3 regions of the Fundidesulfovibrio putealis DSM 16056 genome follow, and region 1 is predicted to be linked to each of the others. Evidence: predicted binding sites of a transcription regulator. Region 1 holds the regulator's gene; each other region holds the start of a gene.
The links. Region 1 encodes sigma-54, which starts transcription at its own class of promoters, with help from an activator protein. Its sites were predicted from a motif close to CTGGCACGGNNNNTGCTT; they were not measured.
Positions count from the first base shown of each region.

Region 2: a site for sigma-54 is predicted at 3,085-3,102, ahead of gabT (4-aminobutyrate--2-oxoglutarate transaminase). Genes of this name have one in related genera too.
Region 3: a site for sigma-54 is predicted at 2,333-2,350, ahead of G453_RS0106045 (PEP-CTERM sorting domain-containing protein). Genes of this name have one in related genera too.

Region 1 covers NZ_AUBQ01000004.1:182,939-187,830, reverse strand. Annotated here, with positions in the region: gene G453_RS0103795 (PTS sugar transporter subunit IIA) at 1-43, opposite strand, end outside; gene hpf (ribosome hibernation-promoting factor, HPF/YfiA family) at 43-585, opposite strand; gene rpoN (RNA polymerase factor sigma-54) at 626-2,065, opposite strand; gene G453_RS0103780 (KdsC family phosphatase) at 2,184-2,744, opposite strand; gene G453_RS0103775 (CTP synthase) at 2,745-4,382, opposite strand; gene G453_RS0103770 (phosphoribosylformylglycinamidine synthase subunit PurQ) at 4,525-4,892, shown strand, end outside.
Region 2 covers NZ_KE386886.1:238,799-243,690, reverse strand. Annotated here, with positions in the region: gene G453_RS0121230 (branched-chain amino acid ABC transporter permease) at 1-309, opposite strand, end outside; gene G453_RS0121225 (ABC transporter substrate-binding protein) at 382-1,623, opposite strand; gene gabT (4-aminobutyrate--2-oxoglutarate transaminase) at 1,687-3,012, opposite strand; gene G453_RS0121215 (sigma-54 interaction domain-containing protein) at 3,428-4,892, opposite strand, start outside.
Region 3 covers NZ_AUBQ01000005.1:148,011-152,902, reverse strand. Annotated here, with positions in the region: gene G453_RS26065 (PAS domain S-box protein) at 1-1,116, opposite strand, end outside; gene G453_RS0106045 (PEP-CTERM sorting domain-containing protein) at 1,339-2,244, opposite strand; gene G453_RS26060 (PAS domain-containing protein) at 2,706-4,892, opposite strand, start outside.

The sequences.
Region 1 (4,892 bases):
CGTCCAGCACGAAGTCCTTGCGCAGAAACTCCCCAAGCCGCATCAGCGGGATACTCCAGGATCGATCAGGCCGAAGTCTCCGTTCTTGCGCTTGTAGATCACGTTGATGCTGTCGGTCTCGGAGTTCAGGAACACCAGGAATTCGTACTTCATGGCTTCCAGCTGCTCGGCAGCTTCCTCGACGCCCATGGGCTTCGGGTTGTACTTGTCGGACTCCTCGATGGAGTGGACCTTGCCCTCGTCCGTGAGGCTGACCACGCCCATGGTGACGGCGGCGGAACCGGCAACCTTGCGGCGGTCCTTCATCTTCTCGCGCATCTTGCGGATCTGGGACTCGAGCTTGTCGGTGATCAGGTCCAGCGTGGAGTACATGTCGTCGGAGCGCTCGTGGGCAGCGATGTGGATCGTGTCGGCGTCGATGATCACGTCGGCGATCTGGCGGGTCTTCTCCACCATCAGGGTGACGATCACTTCGGCATTGTCAGAATTAGGCATGTATTTCGCCAGCTTGTCGAAACGCTTGTTGGCGTATTCGCGCAGGCCGGGGGACGGTTCAAAATTCTTGAAGTGAAAAGCAATGTTCATATCTTCCTCCGATGTGTGTCCGCGGGTGGATGCGGTGTGATTACAATACAGCCTTGCGCTTCGACGAGGACTCGATACCCATGGCCATACGATACTTGGCCACGGTCCTGCGGGCAATGTTGACCTGCAATTTTTGCTTGAGGATGTCCGCGATCTGCTCGTCGCTGACGGGCTTCTTGTGGTTCTCGCCGGAGATGAGCTGCTTGATGAGCGCCTTCACCGATTCGGAACCGACGGAAGTGCCGTCGTCCAACTCCAAAGAGGAGTTGAAGAAAAATTTGAGCTCGTAAATGCCGTGGGGGGTGGCCACGTACTTGCTCGTGGTAATGCGGCTCACCGTGGATTCGTGCATGCCGATGTCGTCGGCAACGTCCTTGAGGATAAGGGGCTTTAGCTTGGTAACGCCCACCTCGAAGAAATCCCGCTGGAACTTCACGATGGATTCCAGGACCTTGAACAAGGTGCGCTGGCGCTGGTACAGGCTCTTCATGAGCCACTGCGCAGAGCGCATCTTGTCCTGGAAGTAGTCCTTGTCCTTGCCGCCGCTGCCCCGGGACATGTCGCCTGAATAATACGGCGATAGTTGCAGTTTGGGCAGGCCGTCCTCGTTCAGCACGATGACGAAGTCGTCGCCGTACTTGTACACGTAGGCGTCGGGGCTGACGTACACCGGGTCGGAGGAGCTGAAATGCGATCCGGGAAGCGGATCGAGAGTCTGGATGATGTCCAGGTACTCCTTGATCTCCTCCATGGTGATCTTGAACTTCTTGGCAAGAGGCTTGTAGCGCTTCTTTTCCAGGTCTTCCAGGTGCTCACGCACGATCTCGATGAGCACGGGATCGGTGTAGCCGTAGAATTCCAGCTGCACCAGCAGGCACTCCTGCGGGGTGCGTGCCGCCACGCCCACAGGGTCGAAGCGCTGCAGGGCGTAAAGAACCGCTTCCACTTCGGGCACGCTTGCCTGGGCGTCCTCGGCGATTTCCTCCACCGTGGATTGCAGGTACCCCATACCGTCCAGATTGCCAACGATTGAGGCAGCGATGACGCGCTGGGCCGCAGTGAAGGGGGAAAGGTTGATCTGCCAGGAAAGGTGTCCGTCCAGAGAGGTTTTCGAGGCAAGACGGGCCTCGAAAGACATTCCCTCCTCCGGGGCCTCGTATTCGCGGGCGGTGGCCTGGCGCGAGGTGGAGGCGAAGTCGCCGATGTAGTCGTCCCATTCGGCGGTCTTCAGGAGTTCGCGCTGCATGGCGCCCTCTTCCTGAGTGGCGTCGGGAGCGCGGGATTCCTCGGCCATGGTCGGGGCGGGACGCTCGTCCTCGATCACGACCTCTTCCAGCAGCGGGTTCTCCAGAAGCTCCTGCTGCACGGTCTCCATCAGCTCAAGCCGGGAAAGCTGCAACAGCTTGATGGCCTGCTGGAGCTGGGGAGTCATCACCAGCTGCTGCGAAAGCTTAAGTTGCTGTCTGAGCTCGAGGGCCATCGTGCGCGCGCGTTCCTTTGTTTGAATTTGGGCGGCTAGCAAGAAAAATGCCGGACGCGCCCGTTCAACCTGCGCGGTTATGCACTAAAAGCTCGCACGTGGCAAGACTTGGGGGGAATCAGTCACGCCATTCGCGCCACATTCGATCGAGTTTTCCCTGCGCCAGCAGTATGAAGCGGATGGCTTCGCGCACCGCGCCGCATCCGCCGGGCCTTTTGGAAATCCAGGCGGCAATGCGAAGAATTTCCGGCTGCGCGTCGACCGGGGCCAGGGGCAGGCCCACGCGGGCCATTATCTGCGCGTCCAGCCAGTCGTCGCCCATGTAGGCCACCTGGGAGAACTCGAGGCACTTGGCGGCCATGATCTTTTCGAGCACGGGGAGCTTGCGCAAGTGCCCGCCGTGGAATTCACGGATGCCGAGTTCCCGCGAGCGCTGTTCGGCCTGGATGTTGCCCAGGCCGCTGATCACCGCCACCTCGATCCCGGCGTGCTGGCAGAGCTTCACGCCCATGCCGTCCTGGATGCCGAAACGCTTGAGGCCGGGGCCGGGGCCGTCGTGGCTCACTGCGTTGTCGGTGAGCACGCCGTCCACGTCCAGCACCAAGAGGCGCACGGGCCTGGCCAGCGCCAAGGCCCGGCGCATGCCGGGCCTTGAGCCGATTCGGGCGGGACGCCTCATTTATTTCTTGCCGCGCGCGGCCTTGGACGCCTTGATGAACTCGCGGAACAGGGGGTGGGGGCGCATGGGGTTGGAGTTGAACTCCGGATGGAACTGACAGCCCAAAAACCACGGATGCTCGGGCAACTCCACCATTTCCACCAGGGATTCGTCGGGCGACAGGCCGGAGAACATCATGCCCTTTTCTTCCATGCGGGCGTAGTAGGCCTTGTTAAACTCGTAGCGGTGGCGGTGGCGCTCCTCGATCTGGGGCTTGGCGTAGGCTTCCATGGCCTTGGTCTCGGTCTTCACCACGCAGGGGTACGCGCCCAGACGCATGGTGCCGCCCATTTCAGAGTCGGCGTCGCGGCGTTCGATCTTCTTGGTGCGGAAGTCGTACCATTCGCGCATCAGGTAGATGATGGGGTCCGGGCTCAGGCGGTTGAACTCCTCGGAGTTGGCCTCGGTGAGTCCCAGCACGTTGCGGGCGAACTCGATGCAGGCCAGCTGCATGCCCAGGCAGATGCCGAAGAAGGGCACCTTGTTCTCGCGGGCGTACTTGATGGCCGCGATCTTGCCTTCCACGCCGCGCGAGCCGAAGCCGCCGGGCACCAGGATGCCGTCCAGGCCGCCCAGGCGTTCGGCCACATTCTCGTCGGTGATCTCCTCGGAGTTCACGTAGACCAGGTTCACGCTCACGTCGTTGGCCACGCTGGCGTGCACCAGGGCCTCGTGCAGGCTCTTGTAGGCCTCCTTGAGGTCCACGTACTTGCCCACGATGGCGATGCTGACCTCTCCCTGGGGATTGCTCAGCTTGTGGGTGAGGGTCTGCCATGCTTCCAACTCGGCGTTCTTGGCGGGCAGGCGCAGCAGGATGGCTATCTTCTGGTCCACGCCCTCGGCGTAGAGCTTCAGGGGCAGCTCATAGATATTCTTCACGTCCACGGCGTTGAACACGGCGTCCGGGTCCACGTTGCAGAAGAGCGCGATCTTGGTCTTGAGGGACTGGTCCAGCTCGATCTCGGAGCGGCAGATGATGATGTCGGGCTGGATGCCGATGGACCGGAGCTCCTTGACGCTGTGCTGGGTGGGCTTGGTTTTGAGTTCACCGGCCACGCGGATGTAGGGGATGAGCGTCAGGTGGATGTAGAGGACGTTCTCCTTGCCCAGGTCGCCGCGCAGCTGGCGGATGGCTTCCAGGAAGGGCTGGCCTTCGATGTCGCCCACGGTGCCGCCGATCTCGATCAGGGCCACGTCCTCGTCCTTGGCGACGTTCAGGATGGAACGCTTGATCTCGTCGGTGATGTGCGGGATCACCTGCACGGTGCCGCCCAGATAGTCGCCACGGCGCTCCTTCTGGATGACGTTGTTGTAGATGCGCCCGGAGGTGACGTTGTTGTTCTGGGACATGGCCACGCCCAGGTAGCGCTCGTAGTGGCCCAGATCCAGGTCGGTCTCGGCCCCGTCGTTGGTGACGTAGACTTCGCCGTGCTGGAAGGGGTTCATGGTGCCGGGGTCCACGTTGATGTAGGGGTCCAGCTTCATGATGGTGCAGCGCAGACCGCGCGCCTGCAGCAGCGCGCCGATGGAGGCGGCGGCCAGTCCCTTGCCCAGGGAGGACAACACGCCTCCGGTGACGAATATAAATTTGGTTTTCATAAAAGAGCCCTGCCTCCTGGGGGCTGTGAAAATAGAAGGAAAACCCCCGCCCGGTTGACGCTTCGCGCGGGGGCACGTAATGTCTGCGGATACGTCTAAGCGACTGGCCCACTTTTTTCAAGAAACCCCTGGAGCGTTGTTCATGGCCCAAGTCAAGACTCTGGTCATCACCGGCTACGGCACCAATTGCGAGGCGGAGTCCGCCCACGCGGCCAATCTGGCCGGTTCAGACCAGACCGATATCGTCTACTTTTCCGACATCACAGCCGGAAGAGTTCGTCTTCCCGGCTACAACTTTTTGATTTTTCCCGGCGGATTTCTCGACGGCGACGATCTCGGCGCAGGCCAGGCGGGGGCAATCCGCTGGAAATACGCCAAGAGCGCCCAGGGTGAATCGCTGCTCGCGCAGCTGAAAACCTACTTCGAGGAAGGCGGCCTGATCCTTGGCATCTGCAACGGTTTCCAGCTCCTGGTGAAGCTAGGCCTGCTGCCCGCCCTGGACAACAATTA
Region 2 (4,892 bases), on a different contig from region 1:
GACGATGATGACCGTGAGCGGTTCGCGGACCTGCTGCTCGGCCTTGAACACGGGTTTTATGACCAGGTCCTGCATGAAGTAGCCGAAGAAGAAGAGGAACGGGGGAACGATGAAAAGCGCGAAATACGGATGCATCCCCGTGAGCTTTATCAGCCAGTAGGCGGCGAACATGCCTACCATCAGCAGGGACCCGTGCGCGAAGTTGACCACCTTCATCACCCCGAAAATCAGGGTGAGGCCCAGGGCGGTCAGCCCGTACATGGAACCCATCATTGTGCCGTTAAGCACCGCCTGTATCACCGCGGTCATGAGTCGTCTCCGGTGGTTGGTGCTCCCCCCGGACAGCCGCCGGGGCTGCCGGGGGGAGCGGCGTTGGAGGGATTATTTGCCTGCGGGGAAGACGGGCTTGTACCCGGCGCGGCGCGCGGACTTGGGCCACACGGTGACGCGGTCGAGCTTGCCGTCGATCTCGGCGATCTGGGCGATGACGATGCCGGCGTTCTTGTTCTGGCCGTTCTCGTCAAACTCCACGCCGTCGTAGGAGACGATCATGGCCGGGCCGGTGGTCAGCTTGGTGGCGGCCAGGGCGTCGCGCACCTTCTTGGGATCGGTGGAGGCGGCGCGCTCCAGGGCGTCGGCGATCACGTACATGGCGGCGTAGGCGTCAACGGACTCGCCGGTCAGGTCGTAGCCGTACTTGGCCTTGAACTTGGCGTTGGTTTCCTTGGCGCCGGGCTTGTTGACGTCGGTGTTCCACTCGACCTCGTCGAAGAGGTACAGGGCGTTCTTGCCCACGTTCTCCAGGAACTTGGGGTCGGCGTGGCCGCCGCCGCTGGCCAGGACCACCTTGGGGGTGACCTTCATCTCGGTCATGGTGTTGGTGAGCAGGATGGCGTCAGCCGCGTTGGACACCAGCATCACCACGTCGGGCTTGGCGGATTTGAGCTTGGTGACCACCGGGGTCAGGTCGGTGGCGGTGCTGGGGTAGGGCTCGTCCAGCACGATCTCGTAGCCGTCCTGCTTGGCCAGGGTGCGCCACTTCTCGGCGAAACCGGTGCCCCAGTCGCCGTTCTCGAACACGAAGGCGATGGTCTTCATCTTCTGGCCGGTTTCCTCCTGCATGTCCTTCAGGAAGCGGAACTGGTCGCGCACCCACCAGGAGTCCTTGGCGGCGATGCGGAACACGTACTTGAAGCCGCGCTCGGTGATGGTGTCGCGCACGGCAACGGGCACCACGAAGGGCACGCCGTAGCGTTCGGCGGTCTGGGTGGCCGGGTAGGTGACTGCGGAGTTCCAGCAGCCGGTCATGATGTTGACTTTTTCCGTGTTGATGAGGCGCTCGGTCTCGGAGACGCCCACGGTGGGGTCGGACTTGGAGTCCGCGTAGACCAGCTCCAGCTTGGCGCCGCCCATGGACTTGATGCCGCCGGCCGCGTTGATCTCTTCCACGGCCATCTCGCGGGCCTGCTTGCCCTGCACGCCCACCGAGGCGGACGGGCCGGACAGGGGTTCAACGTTGCCGATCTTGATGGCCTTCTGCGCCGAGGCCGGAACAGCGAAGGACACGGTGACCAGGGCCGAAAGGGCCAATCCCACAAGCTTTTTGCCAAGTGACTTGTTCATGCCAGACTCCCAACGGTTGACGTTTTCGCGTGTTGCCAAGTGCCGGGTCAGTTCGATTATCCGCTATTTCAAACGTCCTTCGGAGAGCTCGCGCAGGCCCTCCTCCATGATCGCGAGGCCGCGTTCGAGCTGGTCGTCGGTAATGACCAGGGGCATCAGGGTGCGGATCACGTTGCCGTGCGCGCCGCAGGACAGGAGCAGAAGCCCCTTGTCCACGCAGAACTTGGCCAGGGCCTTGGCCTGCGTGGTGGCCGGGGTCTTGGTCTTGCGGTCCGTGACCAGCTCCAGGGCGCGCATGGGGCCGACCCCGCGCTCCTCGCCGATGATCTCGTATTTTTCCATCCAGGAGGCGAAGCGCTTCTGGATGGTGTCGCCGAGCTTCTGGGCCTTCTGAAGGAGCTTGTCCTCCTCGAAGGCCTCGATCACGGCCAGGGCCGCGCTGCACGAGATGGGGTTGCCGCCGTAGGTGCCGCCGGTGCCGCCCACCTGGGGGGCGTCCATGATTTCGCGCCGACCCACCACGCCGGACAGGGGCATGCCGCCCGCCAGGCTCTTGGCCACGGTGGTCAGGTCCGGAACCACGCCGTGGTGTTCCATGGCGAAGTACGTGCCGGTGCGTCCGAAGCCGGTCTGCACCTCGTCGGCCACGAACACGATGCCGTTCTCCTTGCAGATGGCGGCCAGCTTGACGAAATACTCGGTGGGCGGGCAGACGAAGCCGCCCTCGCCCAGCACCGGCTCGATCACCAGGGCCGCGATGTTCTCGGCGGCGGCGTGGCCGATGAAGAAGTCCTTGAGAAGATCCGCGCAGGCAGCGCCGCAGGTGGTGCGCTCAAGGCCGATGGGACAGCGGTAGCAGTAGGCGTAGGGCATGCGGTAGACTTCGGGGGCGAAGGGTCCGAAGCCGAACTTGTAGGGCTTCACCTTGCTGGTGAGGGTCATGGTCAGGAGCGTGCGGCCGTGGAAGCCGTTCTCGAAGGCGATGACGCCCTGGCGCTTGGTGGCGCTGCGGGCGATCTTCACCGCGTTCTCCACGGCCTCGGCCCCGGAGTTGGCGAACAGGGCCATTTTCTCGAAGTCGCCAGGAGCCATGTCGCACAGCTTTTTGGCCAGCTTGATGTAGGGCTCGTACATGACGATGTGGAAGCAGGTGTGGATGAACTTCTCGGCCTGTTCCTTGATGGCGGCCACGACCTTGGGGTGGCAGTGGCCCACGTTGACCACGCCGATTCCGCCCGCGAAGTCGATGAGTTCGCGTCCGTCCATGTCCACGATGGACGCGCCATTGGCGGAGGCCGCCAGGTAGCGGGTGGCGTTGAACGGCCCTTTGGGCACGTACCGGTCGCGAAGTTCCTGAAGTTCAGTGGAGGTGCAGTTCTTTTGTCCCACGGGTGTCCCTCATGGCAGGATGTTGTCAGGCTTTGCCCAAGCCGCGCCTTTTTACGAAAAGGTCAATTTATTGAGCAAGAAGCAGGCCAGAGGGAGTTGGGGCGTCTGGTTGAGTTATTTCATGTGGTTACGTGTTCGTTGAGTTCGTGCGGGTGCCCGGTTTGATGCACCTATGAATCAATGCTGGGAGAAACATGAATAGTTATCGATAGATGGTGGTGATTCAGTTGTGAATCACAAGAATATTAACAAAAACGGTAATTATGGGCTTTCGGGCGCTCCCGGGTGGAGCCTCGATTTGAGAAAGATCGCTCTGTGAAAAATTAAAACCAATTTTATAGAGATGTTGTTGTGGTCTCGTCCGGTTGCAGGCAAAGTCTACGACAATGAAAGCGCGTTCTGATTCAGTTCTGAATCAATCCAGGGCCATGCCGTATTTGGCCAGCTTGCGAACCACCGTGGACTGGCTCACCCCCAGGTAGGCCGCCATCTCCCGCGTGGTCCGGCAGCGGGCCGCAGCCTGTCTGAGGATGCGCAGGGTGGCCTGGTCGGTGGTCTCGGTCAGCGAGCGCGGCGAGCCGCCCGGCGCGATGAGCCCCGAAGACGGCGACACGCCCATGGCCTCTTCCAGGGCCTCGGTCAGGTCGTCGCCCTCACCCATGACGAAGGCCTTCTGGATGATGCCCACCAGTTCGCGCACGTTGCCCGGATACTCGTAGGATTCCAGCAGGCGCACGGCCCTGGGGGACAGCCGCTTGGACTTGCCGTGGCTGGCGTTGAAGTTGGCCAGGTAGAACTCCGCCAGCCCGAAGATGTCCTCGCGGCGCTCGCGCAGCGGCGCGATACGCACGATGAAGGTGTTCAGACGGTAGTACAGGTCCTTGCGGAAGCGCTTCTGCTCAACCAGACGGTCCAGGTCGCAGTTGGTGGCGGCCACCACGCCGCACTCCACGATCTGCGACTGCGCCCCGCCAAGCCGCCTCAGCTCGTAATCATCAAGATATTTCAGAAGTTTTGCCTGGACGGGGTAGGGGATGTCGCCCACTTCGTCCAGGAACAGGGTGCCGCCCTTGGCCAGCTCGATGAGCCCGGCCTTGCCCTGCTTCAGCGCTCCGGTGAAGGCCCCCTTCTCGTAGCCGAAGAGCTCGGCCTCGAAGAGGTTTTCCGGCACCGCCGGGCAGTTGATGGGGATGAAGGGCTTCTTGGCGCGCGGGCTGTTCTGGTGGACGAACTTGGCCAGAAGGCCCTTGCCCGTGCCGGATTCGCCAAGGATCAGGATGCGCGAGGCGTTGGCGTGGGCAAGCTTCAGAAGCGCCAGCAGGGCGTGGCGCATGGCCGGGCTGTCCGCCACCAGGTCCTTCTGGCGAAGCTCCAGCATGGAGAGCTCAGCCAGCTCGCTGCGGTATTTTTCCTCCACCTTGCGGGCGTTCTGCAACCCCTCGCGCAGGGTGTTCAGCTCGGTCACATCGCGCTCGTTGACCACCACCATGGAGATGCCGCCGCTCTCGTCGAACACCGGCGAACCGGTGACCAGGAGCTGCTTTCCGGTCTTGGTGATGCGCTGGATGATGCTGGACTGGCGCTTGTAGCGCAGCACGTCCAGGGTGACGGAGTGGTCCACCAGCCCCTCTTCGATGATGCAGCTGATGCTCCTGCCGATGTATGCCGCCGCTTCGACGGAGTTCAGGCGCTGGGATTCGCGGTTGATGTCCAGGATGACCCCGTTTCCGTCACAGATCCAGATGCCCTCGGACACCGAGTCCAGTACCGCGCGCAGGGGAATTTCGGGCGCGGAGAGCTGGGCCGGGGCTGTTTCGGCCAGCGTGGCGGCGGCCCCGATGATGCGCCCCTCGCGGATCACCGGGCAGGCTTCCACCCGC
Region 3 (4,892 bases), on a different contig from region 1:
CTCGGTGATGTCGATGAACATGGCGAACGAGCCCTGGAACTCTCCCGATTCCGAATGCAGGGGAAGCGCCGACAGGAGTGTCCAGATTCCCGTGCCGTCGAAGCGGCGCAGGCGGCGTTCATAGCGTTCGTGGATTCCCTTGCGGCGGTTCTCGACCTTCTGGCGGATGGCCTCGATGTCCTCGGGGAAGCCGAACTGCTCAACAAAAGCGCCGACGATCTGCTCCACGCTGCCGCCGAGCATGTCGGCGAGGCGCTGGTTTGCGTAGGTGATGCGGGTCTGGGCGTCCATGACGAAGATGCCTTCGTTGGCCGTGGCCACGTACATGCGCCAGCGCTCTTCACTCTTGCGCAGCGTCTCCTCTATCTGCTTGCGCTCGGTGATGTCCACGTTCATGGCCAGAGACCCAAGGATGCGCCCGCCGTCCCGTATGGGCGCGGCAATGGTGTCGAAGGCGCGCATCTCGCCCTGGCGCACGAAGGTCATCTCCCTGCGCACGATCTCCCCGGACAGGGCGCGGGTGTTGTTCTGCTCCCACTCCGCGATGGTTTGCGGCGGCGCGGGAAGATCAGCCGGTCGCTTGCCGGTGGCGTCGCCCCAGAAGTTCTTGGCGTTGGTGTTCAGGAGAATGTAGCGCCCCTGGCGGTTGAGCGCCCAGAAGTCGAAGGGGAGGCTCTCGATGACGCTTGAAAGCATGGCCCGGCTCTGGCGCAAGGCGGCAATGGCGTCCTCGCGCTCTTTCACGAGGTCTTCCAGCGCGACGGCCTGCCCGGCCTTGGTCTGCGCGGAGTGCAGCGTCCTGGATACCCAGCAGACCAGCACGCCGCTGGAAGTAAAGACCGCCATGGCCAGCCAGTCCTGCAGGTCCAGGGAATAGGAATGCCCCCCCATCTGGATGAGCAGGGCGCACAGGGCGGAAAGCAGGGTGGCCAGCAGGCCGGGGCCGACGCCTCCGTACAGGGAGGCGATCATCACGGCGGGAAAGAACGTCACATAGGGGACGCGCGTGCCGAGCGCGCCGAGAAACAACACCCGCACGCACGCCGCGAGCAGCACGATAAGTACGGCCAGTACGTACCGGTTGCGGATACGGCGAAGCGGCGCTGTCCAGGCCATGGGGTATGCTGCTCCTGGGGAAAGGGGCTGCCGTCGCCGGGCTGCGACCGTCCGGGGAAGGCATGCTGGTGTGCCGTCCAACGTACTGAAGAGAGGCGCGTCCGTCCAGAGGGACTGTATGCGGGGCGGGTTCAGGCGCGACACAAGCCGTCGGCCATGCAAACGCAAAGCCGGGGAGCACCTGTGGGTGTCCCCGGCTGTTGGAGAGGTCCTTTCAGAAAGCTATTGCGGCTTGCGCATCCGCCGCCTGGCCACGGCCACTCCGGCCAGGCCCAGGCCCATGAGCAGCATGGTCGCGGGTTCGGGGACAGCCGAAACGGTCGAGACCCGGCCGGAGATGAAGAGCTCCTCGCCGCCGCCGGTGTTGCCAGCCACGTTGAAGAAGAAGTCGATGTAGTAGCCCTGGTTATCGTACAGGGTCAGGTCCATGGCCGGGGAGTAGGCGAAGAAGTCGGCCTTTCCGCTGCCGTTGCTGGAAGGAATAGGCCCAATGATGGGAGTGCCGCTATAGGGGAACTGCACTTCCGTTGAAACCGTCACGAAGGAAGTCGGGTCGTAGGCGTTGTTTCCGGGAAGCGGCGAAGCGCCGGGCACCACCAGATTGGTGTTGTCCATGGAGAACTGCGCGATCATCGTGCTGCTCTGTCCGCCGGGGGCTCCGTCCCAGATCCTGGCCTGGCCGGTGATGAACAGGTCGGTATTGTTGTTGAAGTCGAACACGAAGACCGGAATGTTAATATTGGACCCGAACGTGCTGTGCAGATAATCCCGCAGGGTGTCCACAAGGATCGGAGCGTTTGTGCCGCTTCCGTCACCCCAGGTTCCGGACCACGCGGAGGGGTTGCCGTTGGGGATCTGGAACGGAACGGGGAATCCGGCGTTCAGGTTGTGATTGTTGAGGGCGTTGTTGAAAGTGAAGATGGCGATATCCTGTGTACCGCTGCCTGTTGAGTAGTCGAAGCCCTGGTAGCCGAGGGCGGTCAGGATCTGGGCCGAATACGTATAGAGCATGTCGTTGCTTATCGCGTAGACTTCCGGATTAGGAAGGACGACCGCCCGGGCATAAGTCGCGATGTTCAAGGAACAGACCAACGCGCACGCCACCAGTATCAATTTCGCTCTTTTCATTCTCTGCCTCCGGAGTTGGGCATCTCGCCCGTCGCTTCCCTTGAGAGGGGCGTACACGCCAAGCCCCGCCATAGCCGATCACCCTCCCAAGCAATAGGCATACCAAATGTAGAAACGGGAAATAACCTGAATATCTGATACTTAAGATCCGGCCTTGGGGCAGCAAACAGATTTATGTCAAGTAAATCGACAGTAAGAACTTCCCAATGTAAAGAAATGATTCAGTCATTTATGCCATTCTAGACACAACACAAACACCTGGCGCTTTGGAGTACGCGCGCAAGCGCATGCTTTTGCATGGACGAGCCACGGATGTGGGCTGATCAGCCTGGGATGGACTTGGCTGCGGGAGCGCGATGGGAAGAAGCGCCGTTTGCGCTGCGGCTGATTCACGATGAAAGAGCCCGCCGACATCATCGGGCGGGACACCGGAAGAAACGCTGGTCCGGATGCTCTGCGCGTCAGGCCGGGAGCTTCACCACGAAGCGCGTGCCGCCTTCCGGGGGCGTCTCCAGCTCGAAGGCTCCCTGATGGTTGTTGGCCACGATGAAGTAGGACACCGACAGCCCGAGCCCCGTCCCCTCGCCCACGGGCTTTGTGGTGAAGAACGGCTCGAAGATTCGTCCACGCTGTTCCTCCGGAATGCCGGGGCCGTTGTCCTGGACGCCGATGCAGACGTGGCCGTCGCAAAAGCTCGTGCGCAGCATGATCCTGGGAGGCGCGCCGTCGCACGTTCCCACGGAGAGGGCCTGGGCCGCATTGCGAAGAAGATTGACCAGCACCTGCTCTATCTGCGGCGCGGAGCAGCGCACCTGGGGCAGGTCCCTGGCGTAGTCGCGCACAATGGCGATGTGGCGGAAATCGTATTTCTTCTTCAGGTCATAGTCGGCGGAGGAGAGCTCCACGCTTTTGTCCAGCAGGGTGTTTACGTCCACCAGGACCTCTTCCGAGGTGCTTTTGCGGCTGAATTCCAGCATGTCCCCCACGATGCGAGCGGCCCGGACCGCGGAATCGCGCATGGACTCGACCATCCCCTTGATGTCGCGCCTCTTGGCGAACTCGCGCAGGGCCTCGAGCGTGCAGCCGGACGCCAGGGCGGCCTCCCGGTTGGCCCGGGAGTCGGACGCGAGGCGCGACAGGACCACCTGGGCGCTCTGGATGATGCCGCTCAGCGGGTTGTTGATCTCGTGGGCCATCCCCGCCGCGAGGCCCCCGACCGAGAGCATCTTCTCGGACTGGACCATCATGTCCAGCATGTGCCTGCGCTCGGTGATGTCCGTGTGCGTGCCCACCACGCGCAAGGGTTCGCCGTCAGGCCCCCACGCCACCACCCGCCCCCGGCTCAGAACCCATTTCCAGCTGCCGTCCTTGCAGTGCATGCGCACTTCCATTTCGAACCCGACGCCGCTTTGCATGTGGCTGCGCACAGTGTCCTGCGCGCGGACCACATCCTGAGGGTGCAGCAGGGAGCGCCAGGTCTCGTAGTGGGAGGGGAGTTCTCCTGGCTCGTAGCCAAGCATGCTGAACCAGCGGGCGCTGAAGTAGGTGAGCCCGGACTCCACCTGCCAGTCCCAGAGACCGTCGCTCACCGCCGCCAGGGCAAGGTCGAGGCGCTCCTGGCTTTCCCTCAGGGCGGCCTGGGCGGCCTCGCGGCTGGCCGCTTCATCGCTCAGCTTCTGGAGCGACCCCACCAGCCGCGAGGTCATGTCGTTGAAGCTATCCGCCAGCTGCTGCGTCTCGTAGAGCCCTTCGCCCCGCGCCCTGGCAGACAGGTCGCCGTTGCGGATGGCGCGGGCCGTGTCGGTGAGCATGGCCAGGGGTGCCATCAGACGCTGCCTGGCCGCATAAGCCGTCGCCGCCGCCAGCAGCAGGCCGCCTGAAAACACCAGGAGATAAATCCCCACGGAATGAAAATACGGCTTCATGGCGTGCTCTGCATCCAGCACCGCCACGGCGGTGAAGTCTTGCCCGCCGATCTCGGTGGAATAGGAGCCCGTCACAACCTTGCCCCCCTGAGGACCGAACTGAATGCCTGGAGCGTTGACCGGGGCGTAGGTGATCCCGGCCAGCACGGTGCCCATGTTGGGCGCCGCCACCACGCGGCCGCCCGACGTGATCAGCACCTGCTGGTGCGGGAGCACGGAGAGCTCCCGGGTCAGATCGTGCAGCAGGGAGAGCTTGAGCGTGCATGCCGCCACGCCCTGGACCTTTCCCGAGCGGGGATCAACGAACGGCACGAACAAGTCCATGAGCGGCTCGTTGACGTCCGGGTCCACCCGCGCCAGCGAGAACATGGGGACGGCGCTGGATACGGCGTCCTGGAAGCTCTTGTTTGCGGAATAATCGCGGCGCTCCTGGAGCGAGTGGGCCTTGAAAGCCCCGGCCCTGGCGAGCTGCATTCCCTGCGCGTCGAGCAGGGCAACCTCCCGAATTGCCGACTCGAAGGCCAGGAATTCCATGAGGTTGTCGGCCATCTCGGCGGGCGTCAAGGCGAAGAGGTCACGGAAGCGCCCCAGGGAGAGGGCGTCCTGGGCTACCCGGCCCATCTCGCGGGTGAGGCGCGATCCGGCGTCCGCCGCCAGACTGGATGCGTACCGATGCTCGTTCTCCAGCTGGTTCGCATACCCCTTCCAGCCCAGAAGCAGGCC